Regions from separate parts of the Isachenkonia alkalipeptolytica genome, predicted to be linked through region 2. Evidence: riboswitches for the same ligand, from Rfam matches in the RefSeq annotation. Region 2 holds a riboswitch; each other region holds the start of a gene.
The links. A riboswitch is a leader RNA that binds a small molecule or an ion and turns the genes downstream of it on or off. The one in region 2 is predicted to bind cyclic di-GMP.
Positions count from the first base shown of each region.

Region 1 (8,328 bases), on a different contig from region 2:
TTGCAAGGAAATGTGAATCAGAACAATATTATTGACACCTTAAAAGTTAATTATATGCCCTATTCAATGAGCGTTATTGTATCCAGGGCTTTACCGGAAATCGACGGGTTTAAACCCTCCCATCGAAAGCTTCTATATACCATGTTTAAAATGGGTTTGATCAAAGGGGCGAAAACCAAAAGCGCCAACATAGTAGGACAAACCATGCGCTTAAACCCCCATGGGGACGGAGCCATATATGAAACCATGGTCCGTCTGACCCGGGGAAATGAAGCCCTCCTTCATCCCTTCGTGGACAGTAAGGGAAACTTCGGAAAACGCTATTCCAGGGATATGACCTACGCCGCCCACCGATATACCGAGGCAAAACTGGAGAAATTGACCGAGGAGTTTTTTAACGACATCCATAAAAATACCGTGGATTTTATCGCGAATTATGATAATACCACAAAGGAGCCCAGATTACTGCCCACCAGCTATCCGAATATTTTAACCACGCCGAATTTAGGAATTGCCGTGGGTATGGCCAGTAACATCCCCAGCTTCAATCTAAAGGAAATCTGCCAAACCACCATAGAGTATCTGAAGGATGAAAATGTGAATATAGAAGAACATCTACTGGCCCCGGATTTTCCCAGCGGCGGAGAAATTGTTTACGCCAAAGAGAAAATGAAAGAAATCTATGATAAAGGCAGGGGGAGCTTCAAGGTCCGGGGAAAATACCGTTATGACGAGAAAAACAACTGCATCGATATTTATGAAATCCCCTATACCACCACGGTGGAAGCCATTATGGAAAAAATGATTGAATTCATTAAGAGTGGAAAGATAAAGGAGATTTCCGATCTTCGGGATGAAACCGATAAGAACGGACTGAAAATCACTTTAGACTTAAAGCGAGGCGTGGATCAGGAGAAACTGATGACTAAGATCTTTCGTTTAACCGCCCTTGAGGATTCCTTCAGCTGCAATTTCAATGTGCTGATTGACAGTGCCCCCAGGGTGTTAGGCGTTCGGGAGATCCTGAGGGAATGGACAAATTTTCGAATGGACTGTATCCGAAGAAAGCTGCGCTACGATATTAATGATAAAACCAAGGAACTACATTTGCTTATGGGTATGGAAAAGATCCTGCTGGATATTGATAAAGCGGTGAAAATCGTAAAAGATACCAAGGTGGACCGTCAAGTGGTACCTAATTTAATGGAAGGATTCACCATCGATCAGGTCCAGGCGGATTTTATCGCGGAAATCAAACTGCGAAATTTCAATCAGGAATATATCTTAAAGAAAACCAAGGATATCAAGCGTTTGGAAAAAGAAATTCAAAGCCTGGAAAATACCTTGAACAGTGAGAAGAAAATGAAGCGGCTGATTAGTAAGGATCTTGAACGGGTGATGGATCAGTATGGACAGGAGCGACGCACCACTTTGATTCACCACGAAAAAGTCCGGGAATTCAAGGAGGAAATCTTCGTCAGTGAATACAATGTGAAGTTTTTCATCACCAGGGATCAGTATTTTAAAAAGATCCCCTTAACCTCTCTTAGAGTAAGCAATGATCACAAACTGAAGGATTATGACGAAGTTGTGCAAGAGGTGGAGGGCAGTAATAAAGAAGATCTGCTGTTCTTTTCCAATCAGCACAGGGTCTATAAGGTAAAGGCCTATGAATTGGAAGATGCCAAGGCCAGCGTGTTAGGAGATTACCTTCCCAATCTTCTGGGACTGGAAGAGGGAGAAGAAATCATTTATATGACTTCGACGATGGACTATTCCGGGTGGATGCTGTTTTTCTATAAAACGGGGAAAGCCGCAAGAATTCCACTTTCCAGCTATGAGACAAAAACCAATCGAAAAAAACTTGCAAAGGCCTATAATGAAGAGTTTCCCTTAGTCCATCTGGAATTTATTAAAGAGGACAAAGAACTGGTGGCCATCAGCAGCATTGAGAAAGTCCTGATTTTCAACACAAAAAAAATCAGTGAAAAGAATACCCGGCATTCCCGGGGGCTGCAGGTTTTGAAACCGAAAAAAGATAGTTTCTTAAAAGAAATCAAGCAATTGGAAGAAGTGGACTTTGAAAATCCGGATTATTACCGGGGTAGCATTGCCACCATTGGCACCTATTTAAAGAAAACCGATCGAAAGGATCTGGGAGAACAGTTGCAGCTGTTGTAAAAGGATGGGACCCCCTTAACAAAGGCTTGAAAAATTGAGTTAACTCTCCCAAAAAACCCTGTGGCGAACCCCGGGGTTTTTTGTATAGGTATTCCATGGGGAAAGCTCTTTGGAACCGGGAAGAAAAAGGAGCAAATTGTTAAGTGTAGGGAAAAAAAGGGTATATGAATCAAAAGCATAAAAAAGGAGGGTGAAAGATGAAGATTTCAGCCTTGATTATGGGGTCAATTACCAGTCTCCGACAAAGTATTAAATATGCACTAGCCTCCCTGCCGGTGGACTTTTATGAGTACCGGGGGGTTGCCGAACTTCTAGAGCATGTAGAAAATCCCGGGAAAGAGGAGTCGATTATCGTTTTAATGGATATGGACTCCCGGGAGGAAGACCGGTTTCAGCAACTGAAAAAGATCCGGCTAAAAAATCCTTATGTACCGGTATTAGCCCTGACCGGGGATACGGAAAAAGAACATATCCTGGCCCTGATTATGGGCGGTGCTTCGGAGATTGTAGCAAAACCCTTTTCTGAAGGAATTTTAATCGAGAAGACGAAAAAGCTGATCGAGAAAAAAGAGGGATTTGCCACCGAGGAAATCCATACAGATTTCCCCGCACTGCTGAGAAAAGAACTGTTCAAGGCTCAAAAGGGAAACTACCGGGTTTCCATGATGATCGCCTCCTTTTTCAAGGTAGGAGCCCGTCAAAATAAAACCATTGAAAATGAATATTACCGCTTTTCCTTTTCCTTCAAAGAGGAAATTGAAAAACTTTTATTTGAAACCGATCACTTTCTTCAATACGGCAATCAGACCTTTGTGGGGATCTTGCCATTTTGTGATCAGCAAAAGCGAGAAATCGTAGAAAAAAAGATTCGAAAGGGATTTGATGAATTAAAGGAAAAGCACCCTGAACTTAAGGATTACCAATTTGCTCTATACTTTACCACCTATCCCGAGGAGGGGGAAGAAGCAAAAACCCTTACGGAAAAACTCACCGGAGGATTGCAAAGAAGTATCGATGATCTAAAGGACACTGTTTGATAAATAAAAGAAGATATAAAGATATATCCTGTGGATTTTTTTCGAGAAAACAGTAATTTGAAAAAGCAGAAAAAAGGAGGAAGGAAAATGGTAGTGGTAATAGGCTGGGTAAATATCGCATTGATTGTAATAATGGGCAGCATCTATCCCATAAAACAGGTATACTTAAAAAAATTCAAGGAGCAGGGAAAGGAAAAAGCCCAAAATTGGGGAAGACTCTACCAGTTTGCCCGGAAAGCGCATCCCGCCACGGGTTTGATTATTCTTGCTATAGGCTTTTACCATGGATATCAGGCTTTCAGTTTAACCGTCTGGCATACCGGGACCCTGCTTTTGTATACGTTGTTGCTGATGGCGGTTGTGGCTTTGGCGGGACCCAGGATTAAAGCCTTTAAAAAGCACTGGCGAAAGGTTCATCGTAGTCTTGGGGGTGTAGTGTATGTTCTGGCAATTCTGCACATTTTTTGGCGGAATCTACTGTAACGGGAACAAATGAAAATAAGAAACATTGAATAGTAACCTGAAGAATAGGGAGGCGTAAAAGTGAAATACGGATACCGGATAGCGAAATCAAATAAGACCAAAAAGATCGCTCTGATCGCCCATGATAATCGAAAACAGGAATTGATCGCCTGGGTTAAAAAGCATAAAACCCTTCTTCAGCCCCACGAGTTGGTTGGCACAGGAACCACGGCCAAACTGTTGGAAAAGCATACATCACTTTCCGTTGAAGGATATAAAAGCGGCCCCTTAGGGGGAGATCAGCAGGTAGGCGCCGCCATTGCCGAGGAGGAAATCGATATGCTGATTTTCTTTTGGGATCCCTTAGAGGCTCAGCCCCATGACCCGGATGTCAAGGCGCTTTTGCGAATTGCCGCCCTATATGATATTCCCGTGGCACCGAATAAGGCCACGGCGGATTTTATTTTAAGTTCCCGTTTGTTCAACGAAGTTTTTGAACGAAAGATTGTCACAAAGGAAAGATCCTAGAAAGGGGGAGTCAACATGACAAAGGTGAGTATGGAAGTAATTCTGAAAAATATTGAAGAAATGCCGTCATGGCCTGTAGCACTGCAAAATGTCATTCGGCTAACGGAGGATCCCCAATCGGATATTAAGGACCTGGAAAGGGAAATCCTAAAGGATCAAAGTCTGACCACCCGGGTATTGAAGCTTTCAAATTCTTTGCACTACGGATACCCCAGCAAGATCAGCACCGTATCCCAGGCAGTGATTCTACTCGGTTTTAATACGATCAAAAACATCGTTTTGGCCAGCACCGTAAATACGATGTATATCAAGGATCTCGAGTCCTACGGCCTTAAAAAGGAGGACCTGTGGCGACAGTCCCAGTCCGGGGCTATTATTGCCCGGTACTTGGCAAAGAAAATCAAGTATAAAAAAGTGGAGGAGGCTTATATCGCCGGGCTCTTAAGGGATATCGGTAAGGTTATTTTGGATTATCACATAAAAGAGGATTATCAGGTGATTTTAGAGAAGGTTGAAAAGGAAAACATCAGCTTTTTACAAGGGGAAGAAGCGGTTTTAGGGTTTAATCATGCGGAGGTGGGATACCGGATAGCAACAAAGTGGAATCTGCCGGAGGGTTTGCGGGAGGCCATCGCCTATCATCATCGGCCCCAAGATGCCCTAGAATATAGGGAACTGGTGTCTATCGTTCACGTGGCTGATGCCATTACCATGATGCTGATTGAAAATGTAGGGGTAGAAGGATTGAACTACCGGTTTAACTCCCAAGCTCTGGATAACCTTGGAATTACAGAGAAAGCTTTGGAAGAGATGATCGTGGAGGTTTCTGATCTCCTGGTAAACGAACAGAGGGAGGTTTTCTAAGGGCGGGGAAGCGCCCAAGAGTAGGTTGGTTAGGTCGTTTCATCCAATTCATTGAAATATTTTGAAAAATCTAAGAAATTCATTGTAATTGACAGAATAAATGGTATAATAGTACTAGTAAATGTTTTATGCAGAGTCTTCAATAATCGAGGAGACCTGCGGTAAACATCCGATAAAGGGATAATTAGAATTGAATAGGCAAATTTGCCGAAAGGCAAAGACGCAAAGCTAACAGGGCCTAAAGTGTGTTCACTATGGTAGCCAGCTGCGAACTTATTTGCCTCGTTGTTGTGTATAAGGAGGTTTTTTTATGGTTTCAGGAGGAGGGAAGAGATGCAGGGAGCGTTGAAAACAAAGGAAGAACAGAGAACCGTAAACCGAAAAACCAAAGTGGGAAATCTGTTAGAGGAGGCCAAACTCAAGGAACGAAGTCATCCGGAAGAGGCTTTGGTAATGGCAAGAGAAGCCCTGAAAATTGCGGAGATGAATTTCTACAAACAAGAGAAAGCCGAAGCCCTAACCCGGATCGGTCGCTGCTTATGGATAACGGGGAAACTGAACGAAGCCATTGAAGCCTTAAATCTGTCTCTGGAAACCTCGAAACTCCTTCCAAAGGGCGGTATTGAAGCCGAAGCCCTGAACGCTTTGGGCAATGTCTATCTTTATATGAAAACCTATGATCATGCTATGGATTACTACGGAAAGGCCTTGGAAATGTCCCGGAGCGAAGAACTACCGGAGTTGGAAGCAGGGATTCTAAACAATTTAGGAGGCCTTCATAAAGAGCTCCATGACTTGGACACCGCCTTAGGCTATTATCGGGACAGCCTTGAAAAATACGAAATAAATCGGGACAATTACGGGCAAGCCATACCTCTTTTTAATTCCGCGGAAGTCTATATGGAGCAGAAGAATTGGAGGGAGTCGAAAGAGAACATCGACAAGGTTCTGGAAATTTGCAAGGAAAAAGAAGCAAAAGTCATGTATTCCTATAGTTTACATCTGCTTGGGAAAATGTATAAAAATCAGGGAAGCCCGGAAGCCGCTCTTAAGGAATTTTATAAGAGTCTGAATCTTGCCCAAGAGACCAAGGATTACCATCACCAAGTGGTGGTTTACAAAGATCTTTATGAGATCATGCTGGAGAAAAACAATCTAAAGGAAGCCATCGGACATGTAAATAATGCTCTTGAAATTGCAAAAAGCATCGATGGAGAAGCGTTGATTTCCGATCTTTATGCATCCATGGCTCAGGTATATGAACAAATGGGCGAGGAATTCTTAGCCTATAAGTACTACAAAGCCTTTTATGAAACCACGACAAAATCCGAGGCCCGAAGAAGAGAAGAGAAACTCCGAAGTGTTTCCTTTCAACTGCAATTGGAAAAATCTCAAAAAGAGACGAAAACCTATCGCCATCTGGTAAAGGAACTGGAAAAAATGACCCAGGAGCTTCGCTATACTTACAAGCAGATGGAAGTGGTGGGGAAAATCGGACAGAATATAACCGCCACCTTGGATTTAGAACAAATTTTTGATCTGTTATATGAAAACTTGAATCAACTGATGGAGGCCATGGTCTTAGGAATTGGTTTGTTGGATAATAATAATCAAAAAATCCGCTACGAGCTCTTCATTGAAAAGGGTGAAAAACAGCCTACTTTTGAAGTGCCCGTGGACAGTAAGAATAGTTGGGCAGTATGGTGTTTGGAAAATAAGAGGGATGTACTGATCAATGATGTGGACTTGGAGTACAGCAATTACTTAGAAGGGACTTCCCATACCGTAGGGGAGCCCATGCAATCGGTCCTCTTCTGTCCCTTGATGGTGGAGGATCAGGCCATCGGCGTGGTGACCGTACAGAGTTTAAAGAAAAACGTCTACAGCAAACATCAGCTGGAAACGTTAAAAACCCTGTCCTCCTATTTGGCCATTGCCATTAATAACGCTCAAAAATCCAAAGCGTTGAAAAAGGAAATAAAGACCCGAAAAAAAGCGGAGGAGGAGTTAAAGATTGTGAACTCAAAACTCCAGAAACTCTCGGAGTTAGATGGACTGACCAACATTCCCAACCGGCGATGTTTTGATAAAAACTTTGAATACGTCTGGAATAATGCCCATCGGGGAGGAGAAAAAGTATCCCTGTTGCTGCTGGATGTTGATTTTTTCAAAGAATATAACGATCATTACGGACATTTAGATGGAGATAAAGTCCTTCAACGGATTGCCAAAACCATTGAAGGAAATTTAAAGCGTTCAACGGATTTAGTGGCCCGATACGGAGGGGATGAATTTGTAGTGCTTCTTCCCAACACCGATCAGGAGGGGGCGCTAATGGTGGCGAAAATCCTTCAGCAAAGGATCCGGGAGTTGAAGCTCTCCCATGGATATTCCCAGGTTTCACCATACATCACCCTATCCATAGGAGCGGCCACCCTCCAACCAATAAAAGGAATCCAGGGAAAACAGCTCATCGACCGGGCGGATAAAGCCCTTTATGAGTCGAAGGAAAAGGGAAGAAATGAAATTTCCCTTTACTCCCGGGAACAATGATGAATAAAACGGAGAAGCCTTGAAACTGTATGATAGCCCTTAAGAGTCGTGTTCCCGACTCTTAAGGTTTTTTTACGGAATGAGTCCGGGGGGGCTGTTTTTTTTGATGTTCAACAGGCATTTACTATTGAAAAAATCCTTTGACAAAAGACCGGATTAATCTTATAATGAATAATACCGCCCCCCTACGGGGTGGGAATAACATGGAGGTGATTGTTTGGCAACATATTATATTAAAACGAATCGTGTATTTACCACCCTTAGAAAATACGGATGGATTTTTACAGTGCTGGTGGCCCTGGGAGGCACTTTTGTAGAACCGAAGCTGGGCTTGGCGGTGATCGGTATTATGGCGGGACTTATTGGAACATCCTTTTTCAAAGGGCGATACTGGTGTGGAAATATCTGTCCCCATGGAAGTTTATTTGACTCTTTGATCCATCCCATCAGTTTGAATAAGAATATCCCCGGGTTTTTAAAATCGAAGCCCATGGTATTCGGATTTTTCCTATTCTTTATGTACAATTTCGGAGGAAATACCTTAAATGCCCTGGAGCATTGGGGAGACGCTTCTTTTTGGGATCGTTTGGGAATGGTGTTTTCCAGAACCTATTTAATGGTATTTGTAGTGGGGGGGTTACTGGGTCTTGTGAAAAATCCTCGCACATGGTGTCAATTCTGTCCTATGGGTACTCTGGAAAAG
Region 1 is NZ_SUMG01000001.1:102,707-111,034, forward strand. Features, by position in the region: gene ISALK_RS00490 (DNA gyrase subunit A) at 1-2,181, shown strand; gene ISALK_RS00495 (response regulator) at 2,379-3,218, shown strand; gene ISALK_RS00500 (hypothetical protein) at 3,306-3,701, shown strand; gene ISALK_RS00505 (methylglyoxal synthase) at 3,762-4,208, shown strand; gene ISALK_RS00510 (HDOD domain-containing protein) at 4,224-5,072, shown strand; cyclic di-GMP riboswitch class I at 5,260-5,345, shown strand; gene ISALK_RS00515 (diguanylate cyclase domain-containing protein) at 5,406-7,625, shown strand; gene ISALK_RS00520 (FAD-binding oxidoreductase) at 7,843-8,328, shown strand, end outside.
Region 1: linked by a shared signal. The riboswitch ahead of ISALK_RS00515 (diguanylate cyclase domain-containing protein) and the one ahead of ISALK_RS06240 (class D sortase) in region 2 are both predicted to bind cyclic di-GMP.

Region 2 (8,328 bases):
AATCTTTTCGTTTAGTGAAATGATCCACCACGCCCATTTGAAGGGCGGCACCGCTTTTCATATCCGCCGTGCCCCGACCAAAAATCCAGTTCTCATCCTGAAGATCCCGAAGTACCGCTTTCTTTTTCACTCGACTCTTCAAGGCTTCCTTCAGCTCTTCCGGACGAAAGGCCATATCCTCCAGACTGCCATATTCCTCGATTCCCACCGCATCGTGATGATGAATCAGTACCACCGTCTCTTTTCCTTCTCCCCTTACTAAGGCCCACACCACTTCCCTTCGAAAAGCATCATCTTCCAGGGGTTCCGTACCAAAATATTCCGGGTTCTCCTGAAAATATTCCCTTTCCCGGAACCAGTTAAGAATTACATCCTCAATAATCGGTTCATAGATTGAATTGGTATCACTTCGAATCGCCACCAGACGGTAAAAGATGGACTCGATAATTTTTTGCTGTTTTTCCGATAGCATAGTTAGCCTCCTTTATTCTTTAAAACTACTCATTTCGGATTTTCCTTTGAATTTTTAACAGGGTCCCCTCGGTTTGTAACCTCTACCCCCGCCATTTCCATTAGATACAGGGCGTTGGTCGTTCTGGAGGCTCCCGGTCGAAGCTTGTAGTCAAATTGAATTTCCCCGTCTTTATAGGTTTCTTGAAAATGATAATTTTTCACCCCCACCTTCGGATTTTCCTCCAGTTCCGTAAGCTCCAAGTCATGGGTGGATACCAGACCCACCCCTCCGGTTTCATAAAGCTGCTGAATCAGTATCTTCGCCCCGAGATGGCGGTCCATGGAATTGGTTCCTTTAAATATTTCATCCAACAGGAAAAATACCGGTTTTCCTTTTTTCGTCTCCTCCACAATCTCTTTGATTCGAAGGATTTCTCCGTAGAAGGAGGAAATGTTTTTTTCAATGTTATCGCTGATTCGCATACAGGTATGAATCTTCATCAGGGATGCTTCCATTTCCCGGGCACAGACCTTGGTTCCGATGTTCATAAAAAGAAGATTGATCCCGGCGGTTCTCAGATAAGTACTTTTCCCAGACATATTCGATCCTGTAATCAATAGAATGGGATTATCAGGGTTTAAGACAATATCATTACTCACCGCTCCCCCGCTAATGAGGGGATGGGCCAGGGCTTTCCCATGATAGACCGAGGGTTCCTGTGCCACCTTGGGCAGGGCCCAGTCCCGGTGATCCCGGTGAATATTCGACAGGCTCACCAGGGCCTCCACTTCCCCCAGGGTATCGATCCATTGCTCCAGGGCCTTTCCCGACTCCCTCTTCCACTGTTCCAAATCTACCAAACAACGGTAATCCCAAAGGGTGAGTATGTTAATGGGAATAAACAGCATGTTCTGCTTGTTTAACGTACGATTGGCCAGTTTTTCCAATGCTTTTAATTGTTCCGTTCCCGATTTTCCCCCTTCGGCTTTTAAAGACTGCTGCAGGGCTTGTAGGGCTTCACTGTTAAACCGGTGTTTCTCAAACACTTTCAACTGCCGGATGTACTGGTTCAGTTCCAGCTGATAATCCTTAACCATGCCCAGCACTCTTCCTCGCTTTAAAAATCCCAGGGCAAAAAGTACACCGTGGAGTGCCAGCAGCAATACGAAGGGCCCTAGGGGAAGCTCGGTGAAAATACCTGCAAGTCCTGTCAGTAATGTAACCCAGGGAAGAGCCTTCACGGCGAAAATCACCGCGGGCTTTGAAAAAGTCGGGTTCAGCGTGCTTCCCCACTGGATCACTTCCCGGAAGTCTTTCTGCTTTTTCCGGCCGACCCTTCCTTCCACCAGAAACCTTCGAACCCAAAGCTCTTTTTTCCCCAGTTCCTCTAACAGATTTTGTCGCCGGATAATGGCCTCTTCTTTTTCCAAGGGGCTGATTAACAGTTGATAGAGCTTTTGTTTCCCAAGAGCGGAAGTGGTATCATCAATCCATTGAAAGATGGAGTTCTGCCCAAAAATATCCAGGTCGTAGGAAAAGCTGTGGTCCCGGTCGATAAACTCCGTTCCCCGCTGTTCAAACTCCCGCCAACGACCTTCTTTTCTCATTCGCTGCTTTTTATAGAGGTCCTGATATCCTTTTAAATACTGCTCCCCTTCCTTTAAGGTTTCATGGCTGAGGACAAAGGCCACAAAGCCAATAAAAGAGAAGATAAACCCTGTCCATAACAAAAGATTCTCCCGCTGAAAAGCAAGCATAAAACCGGTGCTCAAAAATATCAGCACCATGGCCACCCGAAGGTTGCTCAGTTTTTTTTGCCGTTGATGGAGTTTCTCCCATCGTTTATGAAACTTCTCTTCCCCCCTATGATACCTGGGGTAAACCTTCTCAGCCTTTGTGTATTCCATTTCCATTCGATTATTTCCCTTCTTTTTCTAAGATTCTAAAGTACCCGGAAATTTTATCCAGGCCCTCTTTCACTGTTTTGGAATCATTAGCATATCCGATCCTTAAATAGCCCTCCTGCTCCAGGGCCTCCCCAGGGACCACAAAGGCACCGGTCTCTCGAAGGAGGCTTGAGGCTAGATCCCTTGACTTGATCTTATAGTCGTATTGAATTAAAGCGGTGGTTCCGGCGGCGGGCTTTTGATAGGTAATGCGCGGTTCCCGTTTCACCCATTCCTCCAGAATTTTGGCATTTTCCAGGATCAGGCTTCGATTCCTCTTTAAAATTTTATCCTTTACCTCCAGGGCAATCCCCGCTAAGTAATCATCAATTTTCCCGCAGGAGATGGTGTTGTAATCCCGGTGGATGTTAATTTCCCGAACCGTTTCCTTCCCTGCCATAATCCAACCGATGCGAAGCCCCGCTAGGGAAAAAACCTTGGACATGCTTCCCGTGGAGATCCCCTTTTCATATAAATCAAAAATCGACGGCCCGAAGGCTGCCCCTTGATGATTCAAACCCCGGTACACTTCATCAGAGAGAATATAGCTATCGTGGGCTTTCGCGATTTCTACAATTTCTTCTAAAGATGCTTTATCCATTAACGATCCCGTGGGATTATTGGGGTTATTGATGGCAATCAGTTTCGTGTTTTCGTTCGCCATTTTTTTCAGTGCCCCTATATCCGGCAAAAATCCATTTTCCAGGGTTAAGGGTAGAATTTTCACCGTTGCCCCCAGGGATTCGGGAATGGAATAGTGCTGCTGATAGGTGGGCATAACGGAAATCACTTCATCCCCCGGTTCCACCAAGGCGGAAAAGACCAGGTGATTGGCGCCGATTCCCCCATGGGCAATCACCACATTGGCGATGTTTCCCGACTCATAGAGACCGGCCACCCCTTCTCGCAGTTTATCCGTGCCGGGGATGGCTCCGTAGGTCAGCTGCATGTCATAAATCTCCTCGAGGGCTTCCTTTCCCCGCCCTTGGAAATTTAACAATTCTTTTACCGTCAGGGATTTTACACAGGTTTCCCCTAAATTGTATAGCGCATCATTTTCGTATTGATTCATCCATTCCTCAACGCCAAAGGGTTTGATTTTCATCGGGATCATCCTTTCATTCCTTTCTTTTTAGTATAGTGTATTAAATGAAAATTCACAACAACCGGGGGAATAAAAGTCCCGGTAAAATCTTACTATCATGACACTCCCGGTGACTCCCCCGAACCTCCTACCAAACCCCTTGCTTCCAAACCTACTTCCAGACCTACTTCCAGACCTACTTCCAGACGTATAGCCTCTATCCTGCTAGCCAAAAGAACTCCCTCCTCAAAACATCACAGCGTTTAGCTAGGAGGTGCATAGGCAGTTTTATTTTGTTTAAACACCTGTTTGCTGGGTAAAATATACTTGTAACCACTTTTCGTTGAAAACTGAAGCTTCGATCCTCCGGAAATCCCCACTTCAAATTTCCAAAAAATTAAGTGGGGGGAGTCTTCATGGGGTATAAATTAAACAAATACCTTTATGGGAAATTTCTAGTTATTCCTCAAAATAAATCGTACAAAGGCCACTTTTTCGAAAGAAAAAGGCGCAAAGTTCGGCGTCTACCGTGTATACCCTTACACCATGACGGTCCAACTGCCGTAATTTATTTTACGGCAGTTTTTTTGTTTGGGATCCCTTCCTTCATTAAGGCTCTCGGGAGTATAACCAGGGCTCTTGGAAATATAACTGTTTGAGAGTATTTCAGTAACATATTCTGTATTTTGTGTTTAAAGTACAGGATTCGAGGTATAAAACAAATAACAATCAATTTCAACTGAATGCTTTTATCAGTATGACAAAGGCAAACCCGGTGAAAGCCGGGGACGCAAAGTCTCGAGTCTACGGTGTTACAAAACACTAGGGCTGTCCGACTACCATAACTATTATGGTAGTCTTTTTTATTACCCTTTTATTGCTAGTATTGTCTCTCATAAAATAATCTTGCTTAGCTTAAGGACCAAGAATAAAGTCCTTACAGAAACGAGGAGCGTGAAAAAAATGAAGAAAAAAATTCCCTATTTAATCATACTTCTCGGTGTGCTTGTGGCGGTCTATCCCTTTGCCAGCAACCTTTACAGCTCCTATTGGGAGAATCGCATGCTTGATGAAGCGGAAGCCTTGCTCGGTGGAGAGAACCTGGCTGTTGAAGAAGACCTCTCCCAAACCGCGGCCTACAGCTTTACTCAAATGAATCAGGCCTTCGAAGAGGAGGAAGCTGAAGACCAAGATAATCCGCCCTCCCAGGAGGAGCCGGCGGAGTCTTCTTCCCAGGAAAGAACCGCGCCTCTTGACGACGGGCCTTCTGACAGTGAGGTAAGTTATGTTGAACGAGGCGCCGTCATCGGGAAAATAGAAATCCCTTCGATTGATGTAAACCTTCCCTTACTCTTTGGAAGCGATGCCCAAACCTTGGATCGGGGAGCCGGTCAAATGATTGGAACCGCCGCCCCCGGTGAAATCGGAAACACCGCCATTGCCGGACATCGAGCCAACCGGGACGGTCGATTCTTCTATCGTTTAAATGAACTGGATGTAGGGGATGAAATTATTGTTCAAACCCAAGACGGGACCTTTGTGTATACGGTTTACGATACCAAAATCGTGGATCCCACGGATTTATCCGTCCTCAACCGAAACCAGACCGATCGTATTGTTACCTTAATTACCTGTCATCCACGATATACCGCAGATTACCGGTTAATTGTCCACGGAAGAATAGCCGAGGATGGATAATCCGGGAGCTTCCCCTAAATATCTCCTTTGGAACATGGGGTACCGCTGACTTCCTAAAAGCGGTACCTTTTTTTGTGCAAATTTCCCTCGCCATTCAACCTGTAACTTTTTAAATTCAGGCTTGACGGATTGTTAATTTATTGTTACACTCCTTTCGCAAAATCCCCTTTTACCCTGGGTTTTGTGAACAGCGGCACAATTTCGCCTTGTATTTCACCGTTTTTTTTTCATTAATTTTATTGAAAATACACAAGATTCTTCACGTGTATTTTTTATATAGATTTTTATACATTTTTTCATAATCTCATATCCTTAGGAGGTATTACATTGACAGAGCGAACCTATGATCAACCAAAAATTCGTAACAAGGAAAAACGCAACAGGCTTCGGAATTTTTTCGAAAGCTTTTACCAGCTTTCCCATTTTGGCACCGATATTAAAACCGAAATTACCGCAGGCATTACAACCTTCTTAACCATGGCCTATGTTCTTGTGGTGATCCCCGGCTTTTTAGCCGATGCGGGAATGCCCCCGGAAGGGCTGTATACTTCCGTTTGCCTTATTGCCATCATCGGAACCTTTGCCCATGCCTTTGTTTCCAAACTGCCCTTGGCCACTTCTCCCGGTTTGGGCCTTACCATCTTTTTTGCCTATACGGTGGTAGGTCCCATGGGATATACCTGGCAACAGGGCCTTGCGGCGGTTACGGTTTCGGGAATGGTGTTTTTCATCATCTCCATTACCCCCGCCCGGGCGAAAATTATGAACAGCCTGCCCCAAACCATTAAAATTGCCATTACCGGGGGAATCGGTCTGTTTATTGCTTTAATCGGCTTTCAAAATGCAGGCATCGTCGTCGCAGAAGAGGGCGGCATGTATTTTGGAAATCTTGGAAACCCCAGTGTCCTCCTCAGCATTATCGGACTTTTTACCACTCTTTTGCTGATGGCAAAGGGGTTCAAAGCAGCGTTGATACTATCCATCGCCTTCACTACGGTCATCGGGATTCCCCTTGGGGTAACCGATCTGTCGGGGATCGGCTTTTTATCCATGCCGCCTTCCATCGGCGGTACCTTCTTCCAACAGGATTTCATGGGACTACTGGGTAATGATGGCATCGGATTTGCCCTATTAAATATTATCATGGTGATCTTAACCATTTCCCTGGTGGATTTATTTGATAATATCGGAACCATTCTTGCGGTAGCCGATCGAGGAAAGCTTTACAATGAAAATGGGGAAGTGCGAAACATGAAAAAAGCCCTCCTTTGTGATTCCGTTTCCACCACCATCAGCTCTTTTATCGGCACCACCACCACCTCTACCTATTTAGAGTGTTCTGCAGGGATCGCCTCCGGGGGAAAGACCGGACTTACCGCCCTGACTACGGGAATTCTCTTTGTGGTTGCCCTGTTTTTCTCAGGGATTGTGGGCATCATTCCCGGCGCCGCCACGGCTCCCGCCTTAATTGTTATCGGTATCCTTATGATGAACAGCTTAACCAAGCTGGACTTTTCTGATATTACCGAAGGGGCCCCCGCCTTTTTCACCATTGCCCTGATGCCCTTTACCAGCAGCATTGCCGAAGGGATTGCCGGCGGGATCATCTCCTATGTGATTTTAAAAGTAGCCACTAGAAGATTTCAGGAGATCAATCCTGTGATGGTGATTTTAGCGATCTTATTTGTGATTCGGTTTATGACCCTTTAGCCTTCACACCGGAAGATTTTTCACTTTTCTAGTGATCATAAAAAATCCGCCCCTTCCTTATACCTCTAAGGAAGGGGCGGATTTTTTGTAAAGATAATTTACGGCCGGGCAATTTGAATCCAAGTGGATCCGTATATCCGTTCGATCTCCTGGCCGTCCTCATAATAAAATCGGGTAGCCCCGTTGGGACTGGTTTTTTTCCAGGTTCCCCGGAAGCGTTGTCCGCTGACATAATAATCAATGGGGCCTTCTCCCAGCACCTCGGGAGTCGTTCGTCCCCGGCTGTCCCTGGGGTGATTGGTATACTGAACAATAACGTTTCGCGCCCAAATAGCGGCTCCCGTAGCGTCCTGGTGGCGACTGCCGTTGATCAGCCTTCTATAGGCTTCCTGATTCTCATCGTATTGATAGGAAATTCGATAGTTGTTGCTGTATTCTATTGAAAAGGAATTCCCTGAACTTCCCTGGCGGCTGATATGTCCCGGACGAAGCACCGAGCCGGGAGAAGAACTTCCCTGTCCCAGGGTGGATAAGTTAACGTAGAGGTTATGAGGGGCCCGCCGGGCACTGTCCCGATAAAAATCACCGTGGGACAAGGCATTGGTGTAGCTCACTCCCCAGTCTCGGATCCGTTCCAGGTTATCCCTGCTTCCGCTGGCGGTAATAAAGTTTATATTATTTTCCCAAGCAAGCATGATACTGTGTTCCCTTGCGCTTCGAATCGGACCCACCTTGGAAGGAAGCTCATGAAAAAGGGCCAAGTAACGGGTTGCCCGCCCCTCCACTTCATACTCATACACAATGTTTGCCTGGGATAAACCATGTTGCGGTCTTGCATTGGGATGATTGTCCAGGGCGATACCGTAGATCGGCTTTCCCTCCGATTGAGGAACCCGTGTTAAGGCCTCTTCCAGCTCTTCCCGTGAAGCTTCTAACAGGAGTGTTAGTGTCTCGCGCTGATCCTCCAGGTTTATTCGCTCCGCCTGCATTTGGAATTTTCGATCTTCAATATTATCCCGTTGTTCTTCCATGGCCAACCGTTGTTCTTCCGTTCTTTGCTGCTCTTCCCTGACGGAACTGATCAGTTCCGCATCCCGATCAGCAATTCTTTGCATATAGGCCAGTCGAATGATCAGGTCCCCAAAATTATCCGCTGCCAGCAGGGTCTCTAGATAGGAGGTCCCCCCTTTCATATAGGAGCTTCTTACCCGACCCCCGAATTGCTTTGTGGTTTCCTCCAGTCTCTTTTGAGAATCCATCAGGGCAGCTTCCGTGTCTTCAAGCTCCTGCTCGATTTTGGCAAGTTCTCGATCCAGTTCATCCAAACGCTCCAACCGTCCTTCAATATCCTCGTTCAGCAGTCGGATGGTTTCTTCGTATTCAGCGATATCATCTTCAATTTCCTCCACTTCTTCCAAGGGATTATCCGGACTCCC
Region 2 is NZ_SUMG01000005.1:171,948-180,275, forward strand. Features, by position in the region: gene ISALK_RS06225 (M20/M25/M40 family metallo-hydrolase) at 1-472, opposite strand, end outside; gene ISALK_RS06230 (MutS family DNA mismatch repair protein) at 502-2,367, opposite strand; gene ISALK_RS06235 (aminotransferase) at 2,372-3,505, opposite strand; cyclic di-GMP riboswitch class I at 3,960-4,050, shown strand; cyclic di-GMP riboswitch class I at 4,240-4,328, shown strand; gene ISALK_RS06240 (class D sortase) at 4,448-5,182, shown strand; gene ISALK_RS06245 (NCS2 family permease) at 5,510-6,892, shown strand; gene ISALK_RS06250 (DUF3048 domain-containing protein) at 6,991-8,328, opposite strand, start outside.

Region 3 (8,328 bases), on a different contig from region 2:
CTCCGTAACCGTGGAATACGTGGAAATCGACGATGACGGGGAAATCGTAAGCATTCTTCAGGAAAAAGAATTCGTCGTGGAAAATGCGGAAGTGGGCACCCCCTACGACACCTTAGAGCTCTCCTTTGAAGGTTTCGAATTCGTACAAGTGGATCCCGAAGGAGCCCCTGCATCAGGTACCGTTACTGCAGAGGATCAACACGTAGTTTATCAGTATATTAGAATCGATGACGTTACGCCTCCCGAACTGGGTTCCGTAACCGTGGAATACGTGGAAGTTAACGAAGAATGGGAAATCGTAAGCATTCTTCAGGAAAAAGCCTTTGTAGCGGAAAACGTGGAAGTGGGAACTCCTTACGAAACCACAGAACTGGCCTTTGAAGGTTTCCGTTTCGAACGAGTGGATCCCGAAGGAGCCCCTGCATCAGGTACCGTTTCAGCGGAAGACCAGCATGTGGTCTATCAATATACGAAAATAGTAGAACGGATCGATGATTTGGATCCACCGGAGGCGCCGGTTGACGAAGAACCTCCCGCCGATGAAACTCCAATTCTCGATGAAGAACCGCCCCTTGGTATTGATCAGTTACCAAGAACCGGCCAGTATCACGTCGCAGTATTTATGGTATTCGGGCTTATGATATCCGGCCTAGGAGTTGCATTAAAGCGTTTCTTAGCCTCATAGTATAGCACAAAGGGGACGGAGGTATTCGGTTCAAAATATGAACCGAATACCTCCGTCCCCTTTGTGCTACTATTTTTCTAATATCTTAGAAAAATGGTTCGTTGTCGATCAAATATTTTATGGGTGTTGGATAGTGCTTCAATGCTTATGTCAAAATAAGTACTTCGAATAGAACCGCTGGTTAATTCTCCGTTTTCATATTTGTTTGTGGAGTTCCACGTAGCGTCCATAACGATCCATCGACCGTCTACATAGGCTTCGTTCCAAGCATGGTTCGAGGAGCTTAAATCCGCGGTTTCCCAGGTAGCGCCCCCTGCTGATGCGCCCAGCGCGTAACCGTTGGCCATTCTTGCGGGGATACCGATGCTTCTTAGTAAGGATGCGGTCAGCTCGGCGTAGCCTTGGCATACGGCGATTCTTCGATCCAAAGTATCCATGGTGTCGTTTCTTCCCCGTTGGTTATACCGTACTCCGTCATGATCATAGTAGATATTTCCCGCTACCCAGTCGTGGATGGCTTTTACCTGATCGTATTCATTATTGATGCCTTCCGTAATTTCTTCCGCTAGCTCTTTAATGATTACTTGGTCTTCCGGCTTTAGATGATTCAAATCCAGATCCTTTGCTACCACTTCATTATTCTCCTGGAAAAGCTCCAGGTTTTCTTCGTATACAAAAGATCGTTGGAATACTAACCCTTCTGATGATTCCTCAAGCATAATGTTCCAATGTACGGAGTTATAGGTGGTGTATCTCTCCGGTGCTGTGAAAATCATAACCTCATACTCTTTACCGCTTCCATTACGGATTCCTAAATCTCCTAGGGAAAACTCTTCTTGATAATTACCGCTCCCACTGATGGAGAAAAATTCGCTTAGTACCCGCTCTCCCGATGGGGTTCTTAATTGGAACCACCCAAACTCATGGCCACTATTGATTTTTCCCTCTACTTCAATTCGGTCGTTGTTGGTAATTTCCATGTTTAGATACGTATCCTGTGCAAAACCGCTTTGGTACTGGGTAGCCTCGCTGCCTACCAGGGTTTCACTGCTGGAAGAAGGTGTATCGCTTACATTGGATAAGCCACCGATTAACCGCACATTACCTTTGCTGGAAATCATTCGACTTATTTCATCGGTAATCCCGTGTCGTTGATTGTAGTAAACCACCGGTCCACCCAAGGAGGAAGCCGCCACGGCATCCACGTATTCATGACCATCCAATAGGGATACGGAGGTCGCGCCGGAAAAGTCCTGATGCTCTCCTAATAGTAAACTAGTCTCTACTCTATTTTTTCCGCCGAAGCGCTCTTCTACGGTAATGCCTGAAATCCGGTTTAACTGTTGTTCCACATCCGCTGATACTACAGCGGTGCCTCCGACTATGATCACACGCTCGATACCTAGGTCCCTTAATGCTTCCTTTGTAACTTCCGGTACAGTTCCCCGGGCATTATTGATCATTAGTATAGGGTACCCTTTATAGGCAAGAGGTCCGGCGACTAAGGAATCCACTACCGCGTTTCCATCTACGATGATGGCGGTGTTATCTTTTGCGCTTCCCATTTCCCTGGCCACATTGGCTGCTGTCTCATAGCGATTGTTACCATAAAAACGGTCGGTATCGATTCCTAAGCTTTTGATTTGATTTTCTACGTTATTACTTACTGCTGCGCTTCCTCCGATAATGACCACTTTTTCAGGATTTAAGCTGGTTAAGGCTTCTTTTGTGGCTTCCGGAATATTGTCCTGTTCCACCAATAGGGTAGAGGTATTTTCTAAGCCTGCGATCCCGCTGGCGGTTAATCCGTCAATTACCTGGGGTACATTTTCGATCTTATCTCCTCGAACCATTACTACCGTATCAGGGTTTTCGTCCTTTTCCTTCGCTACCTGGTAAGCGGTTTCATACTGATCCGAACCTGCAATCTGATGCTCAATACTGCTGATTTCCATTTGTCCGTAGGCTACATCACTAAAGCCTGTCATTACCGCGGTAAACACCATGGCTGCAACCAATACTTTACTGACAAATCCCATTTTTTTGCTAGCATTCTTTCCCTTCAAAGTATATGTATTCATTCGTTTTTCCTCCTTTAACTCCTGTAAGAATCACTGACCAATCGCCATCTTTCACGATAGTAAGGGCAATGACTCTACATTTGCTAAAGGGGTTGTCCACCGATTTTTATGTTTTATTCCAAAACACAAAAAACTAGTCTTTCGGTAGCTGGCTGCCTTATACGGCCCTTTAGCTTTGCGTCCCACAGTTTCCCATGGTTTGCCTTTATCGTGAATAGTTTTTTTCATTAAAAAAGCAGATCTTTCGGTAACTGGCTACCTTATACGGCCCTTTAGCTTTGCGTCCCACAGTTTCCCATGGTTTGCCTTTATCGTGAATTGCTAAGATATTCACTCTATGAATTTTTACGTTTTACTGCTTCTATGCAGGTGTAGTTCTTTTTAGTATTTGCGAATTTTTCTTAGTAGTACATTATGTATATCCATTATATCACCTTTAATCCCATTTTTCAATGAAATTAATAAGTAATTACGTCAACTTATTTAATAGATCGACTTTTTAAAAGCCTGTTTACCGGATAACGGTTTTTCCGTAGGTCTGTCGCCTATTCTACCTGCTATTTGGTAGGTCTCTCAGCATTGAAAAATGAGGAGTTCGGGTCAAAAAAGGAGGGGGTTGAGTCATATTCCTTTACTGATGACTCAAAACCCTCCGTCCCCTTTGTGCTAAGTTATGAACCAAATACCTCCGTCCCCTTTGTGCTATGAACCAAATACCTCCGTCCCCTTTGTGCTATGAACCAAATACCTCCGTCCCCTTTGTGCTATTAGTTTCCTTGTAACCAGGGTAGGGGATCAAAATGATTGTTGTTGTGTCGAACTTCAAAATGCAGGTGATTTCCGGTAGAACTACCGGTGGTCCCTACTAAAGCGATGGTTTCTCCCTTTTCCACCCAATCTCCCACCTTGGCGATATTGGAGGAGTTATGGGCGTAACGGGTGGTGATGCCGTTTCCATGATCGATTTCGATCCAGTTACCGTAGCTTGCTCCGTAATGGGAAACGGTAACCCGCCCCGCCTTGGCGGCAACGATGGGGGTTCCCCCCGGTGCGGGAATATCGATTCCGATATGCATTCGGTGGTCTCCTGTTATGGGATGAATTCTATATCCATAGGGAGAAGAAATTCTGGTATGTCCCGGTACCGGCCAGGCCCGAGTCTTATATACCGATATATCGAAATGCAGACTTTCTTTATCCAGTATTCTATAGGCTTCATGAATTCTTGCTCCAATTTCATCCGCCCACTTTATATTACTGCTGAAGGGATTTTTACCGTTTCTTCCCGGATCCCAACGCATTTTATACAGGGTATCCTGAGGGTTTCTGGGATGGTTGATAAAGTTTTCCGATATCCACTTTGTCCCTTCTAAAATGGCGGCTTCCTTTGTGGTCCAGCCCTGTTCGTAGGCAAATTCCGCTCCGGACTGTACCGGATCGGTACCGTTGGCCTCTATTCCGAACACATTATATACGGTGGTGGGGGCCACACTGCTTCCCTCCACTTCCGTAACTTCAATCCCTTCTAAAAGCACGCTGTTGGGCCCTTCACTTTCTTTTAGGGCATGAACGGTTAAATACAGCTCATTGATGTTATTTTCCCGCCCGGCGGTTCTAAGGGTGTTGGCATAGCCGGTGAGGTTCGGGTCCCCGTCGATCAAGGTGTTAATCTCACTGGCTCTGGCAGGTACTAACCCTTGCAGTTCTAGGAACTGGAAAGTTCTTGCGGGCACATCGTATACCGGTTCCGCAAAATTACCGCTGATCCAACCTTCGGTTCCGAAGTACTGAATTTTGTGCCAGCCGTTTTTATGCTCTCGCAGGGTAAATTCCTCTCCGTCGCTGACCGTTCCGATTCTTTGGAAATTGGTAGAAGGACCGGTTCTCACATTCAAGGTCCCGGTATTCACACGGACACGCACATTGGACACCCCGGTATTTTTACCGATTCGATGTACGTGACTCCCGGCTACCCAACCGTCCTTACCATCCTTTCGAATACGAAACCATCCGTTGGATTCTCCCTTTACGGGATAAATCTCCTCCTGATAGGCGATGCTTAATATATCGTTGCTGGTTGAAGGGCCTTCTCGAACCCTAAGGGTATTACTGGCGATTTGAATGAATTCCGGATCCCTATCCTCTTCCAACCAGTTGGGGATGTAGAAGTTTTGAGGATTTAAGTAGTAAGCCACATCCTCCTCCGAGGGACTTTTCCAATCCGATGCAGACCAAACCGTATGTCTGTTTTGTTGTATCTGCTGTCCTAAAGCGTCCCCAAAGGACTCTCTGTAACGGCTAAAGCGCATATTTAAATCCTGAGAATTCCAGACTACTCGTTGATTTGCGAGACTTGAGTAAAATCTCGCTTCCCCGGCCAAGCCGTCTAAAAGTTCATGTTGGTTACTGCTCTCAATAATCATATTATACCGACCGATGGCTTCATCGAAACTTTTATCCTCATGACGGGCCAGTCCCCAGTTCAGTAGGTCCTCCGCCGCCTTCAGGTATCCGCTGCCGTACTGACCGTGCCAGCCATATACCGAATATCCTTCGGCAAAAGCATTGAATTTCGACGTGACGCTGGTGATGCCCTCCGCTTCTTTCAGGGCCTCTTGAATCGTTTGAATCCCTTCCCGTTCCAGAGCCTTTTGTCGGCTACTTGTGGTAACACTTTCCATATTATCCGGCAACAGATCCCGCTGGGTAAGTAGTAAGTCATAGCTCTTTAGCGCTTTGTCAAAGTCTCCTTCACTGTGGTGATTCTGAGCCGTTAACAATAGGTTCATGGTATTATGGACAAATCCGGTTTCATACCGTCGGATGTTGGGACTTCGTCGATGGAGACTTCCATAGTAGCGAAAACCGATGGCCGGTGTGGCCTTTTGTAACACTTCATCGGTAATAACCGCTTCTCCCCCAATGGCCAACAGCTCTTCCTTATCAAACAGATAATCCTGGATATCGGGATTAATTCCTCCCCGCTCCGTAAAATACACCACGGGTTTTCCCAGGGTAGAGGCCGCCACCGCATCCACATAGGCTCCTCCATTAACAAGACTGACGCCGCTATTGTTGCTAAAGTCCGGATGAGACGCCAGGGATAGACTGGTTTCCACCCGGTTGCTTCCCCCATAGCGCGCCTTTACCGTTACCCCTTCCATATCATTTAAGTCTGTTTCCAGCTCTTCCGATACCACGCCGGTGCCACCGACAATAATCAGGTTATCAATATGTAAGCTTTTAATGGCTTTTTCCGTGGCTTCGGGTATGGTCCCCCGTTGATTGTTTACCATCAGTATGGGATATCCGCGGTGGGCTAAGGGTCCGGCAACTAAGGAGTCCACCTCGGAGTTTCCGTTGACAATGATTGCGGTGTTGTTTCTGGGAGCAGGAACCCGTAATCCCACCTCGGCGGCGGTCTCAAAACGGTTACTCCCTTCAATTCGTTCGGTGCTAAGGCCCAGGCTTTGTAAATCTTCCTTTACCGACCGGCTAACCGCGGCTTCCCCTCCTACGATGGTGGCTTTGGTTGCATTAAGATCTTTAATAATCTTCTCAGTGGTATCCGGCAGACGGTCCTTGGTTACCAACAGGATTTGTGCATCCCGTGCTCCCGCTAGGGCACTGGCCGTCAATCCGTCCACCACCTGGGGGATTCCCTCTACACTATCCCCTCGGACGATGATCACCTCTTTTGATGTGGTGCCGTTTCTTTTCGCAATTTCACCGGCGGTGGCAAAACGATTATCCCCTGCCAGTCGAAAATCCCGATCATCGTAATCTTCAATATAGGCCCGGGAAATCCTCCCCGGTTGATTCACCGGCAGAAATCCTCCCACCACAGCGGATAGAACCATTACTGCCACTAATGCTTTGCAAATCTTTTTCTTCATCCTTCGTCCCTCCTACTCTCCTTAAATAGCTTCCATCCATTTCTCCAAGACTCCCATTACAGTAGTCCCTGTTTTTATAATCTTAAAACCTTTCCATCCGCCCTCTTATTATATCGACGGCTCCCTCTCCTCTTTATAGAGGGCTAAGGTCCTGAAATAATTTCTAGGGCCCGGCGATAGATTTCCTCGGACAGCACACTGGGTCCTCCGATAAAAGAGAAGGTTTCCATTACCCCTAAAATTCCCTGGGCTTCCCGGGATATTTCTTCTTTTCGGGTATATATTATGGGAACCTCTAAAATCGATGCCGCCACTGCGTCCACATAACTGGCTCCGTTCACAAAATTCACTCGGGATCCTTCACTGCCGTAGGCGTTAAACACCATTAGGCTGGTCCCGTATCGATCCTCTCCGTATACCTGATCTCCGGCTATACGCTTTACCTCTCCCTCTACTAAATCCTCCAGGGATTGTTGTACCTCTGGGGATACCACGGCCTCTCCCCCAATGATCACCAGATTTTCAATCCCCTCTTCCCGAATCACCGATTCGGTTGCCTTCGGCACCCCGTCGGATACCAACAGAATCGGATACCCCTTTTTATGGGCAATGGGCCCTGCTAATAGGGCGTCCACCAGAGCATCTCCCCGGGTAATCATTGCGGTTCTTTCCCCTAAGTCCTGTCGGTTTTCCTGCTGCTGTAGACTCAGGGTTTTCTTTGTCACCTCTGCGGCGGTCGTGTATCGGTTGCCTCCTTCAAGGCTTATCCTCTTGGTTTTAACGCCTTCTAGCTGGAGGAAAGTCTCCACCGAGGGCTCTAAGGCCTTTTCTCCGCCGATGAGAATCACTTTCTCCGTACCCAGGTCTTTGATGCCCTGCAGCACACTGGGATGAAGGCTTCCGGCGGCGGTTAGGAAAATCGGTGCCTGAAGCTCACCGGCCAAGGCACTGGCCGTCAGTCCGTCCACCACATTCGGCCGATCTTGGGGACCGTCTCCCCGGACCAGAATTGCGGTGTCTGCTCCTTGGTCTCCGTATTTCTCCAAGGCGATCTTGTAGGCGGTTTCGTAGCGATTTGCCCCGGAAATCCTTCGGTTTTCAGATTCTTCTGTCGGCTCATGGGGCCGTAGGGTCCGTAGGGCGGAGTAACTATCCAGAATTCCCTGGCCGTAATCCAGTTCATTGTACCCCTCGCCCCGGGTAGTATGATCCCGAAGAAGGTTTCGAATCTCCCCGGGGGTAAGATCCGGTTCCATACTTTTAACCAAGCCCACCACTCCACTAATCTGTGGAGCCGCCATGGAGGTTCCGCTGTTGAATTCATATTTTCCCTGCAACACCGTGCTGTAAATCCCTTCCCCCGGTGCCATAACATCCAGTCCCTCTCCGTAATTGGAAAAGACCGACCGTATTCCCTGGGGATTCACGGATCCTACGGAAAGCACCGTGGGATAAGCCGCAGGATACTGCAGCCCTTTTAACCCGTCATTTCCCGTAGCCGCCACCACAGTGATGCCCTCTTCCTCCGCTAATTCCAAGGCACCCTGGATAAGTTGACTGGGTTGTGTGCTTCCGAAGGATATATTAATCACATCGGATTCAATGTCAATGGCATGTAAAATCCCTTCATAAATCCAGTGATTCTTTCCCTTTCCTTCGTCATCCA
Region 3 is NZ_SUMG01000013.1:10,193-18,520, forward strand. Features, by position in the region: gene ISALK_RS10240 (MucBP domain-containing protein) at 1-685, shown strand, start outside; gene ISALK_RS10245 (cell wall-binding repeat-containing protein) at 763-2,766, opposite strand; cyclic di-GMP riboswitch class I at 2,907-2,980, opposite strand; cyclic di-GMP riboswitch class I at 3,010-3,083, opposite strand; gene ISALK_RS10250 (cell wall-binding repeat-containing protein) at 3,534-6,662, opposite strand; gene ISALK_RS10255 (S8 family serine peptidase) at 6,806-8,328, opposite strand, start outside.
Region 3: linked by a shared signal. The riboswitch ahead of ISALK_RS10245 (cell wall-binding repeat-containing protein) and the one ahead of ISALK_RS06240 (class D sortase) in region 2 are both predicted to bind cyclic di-GMP.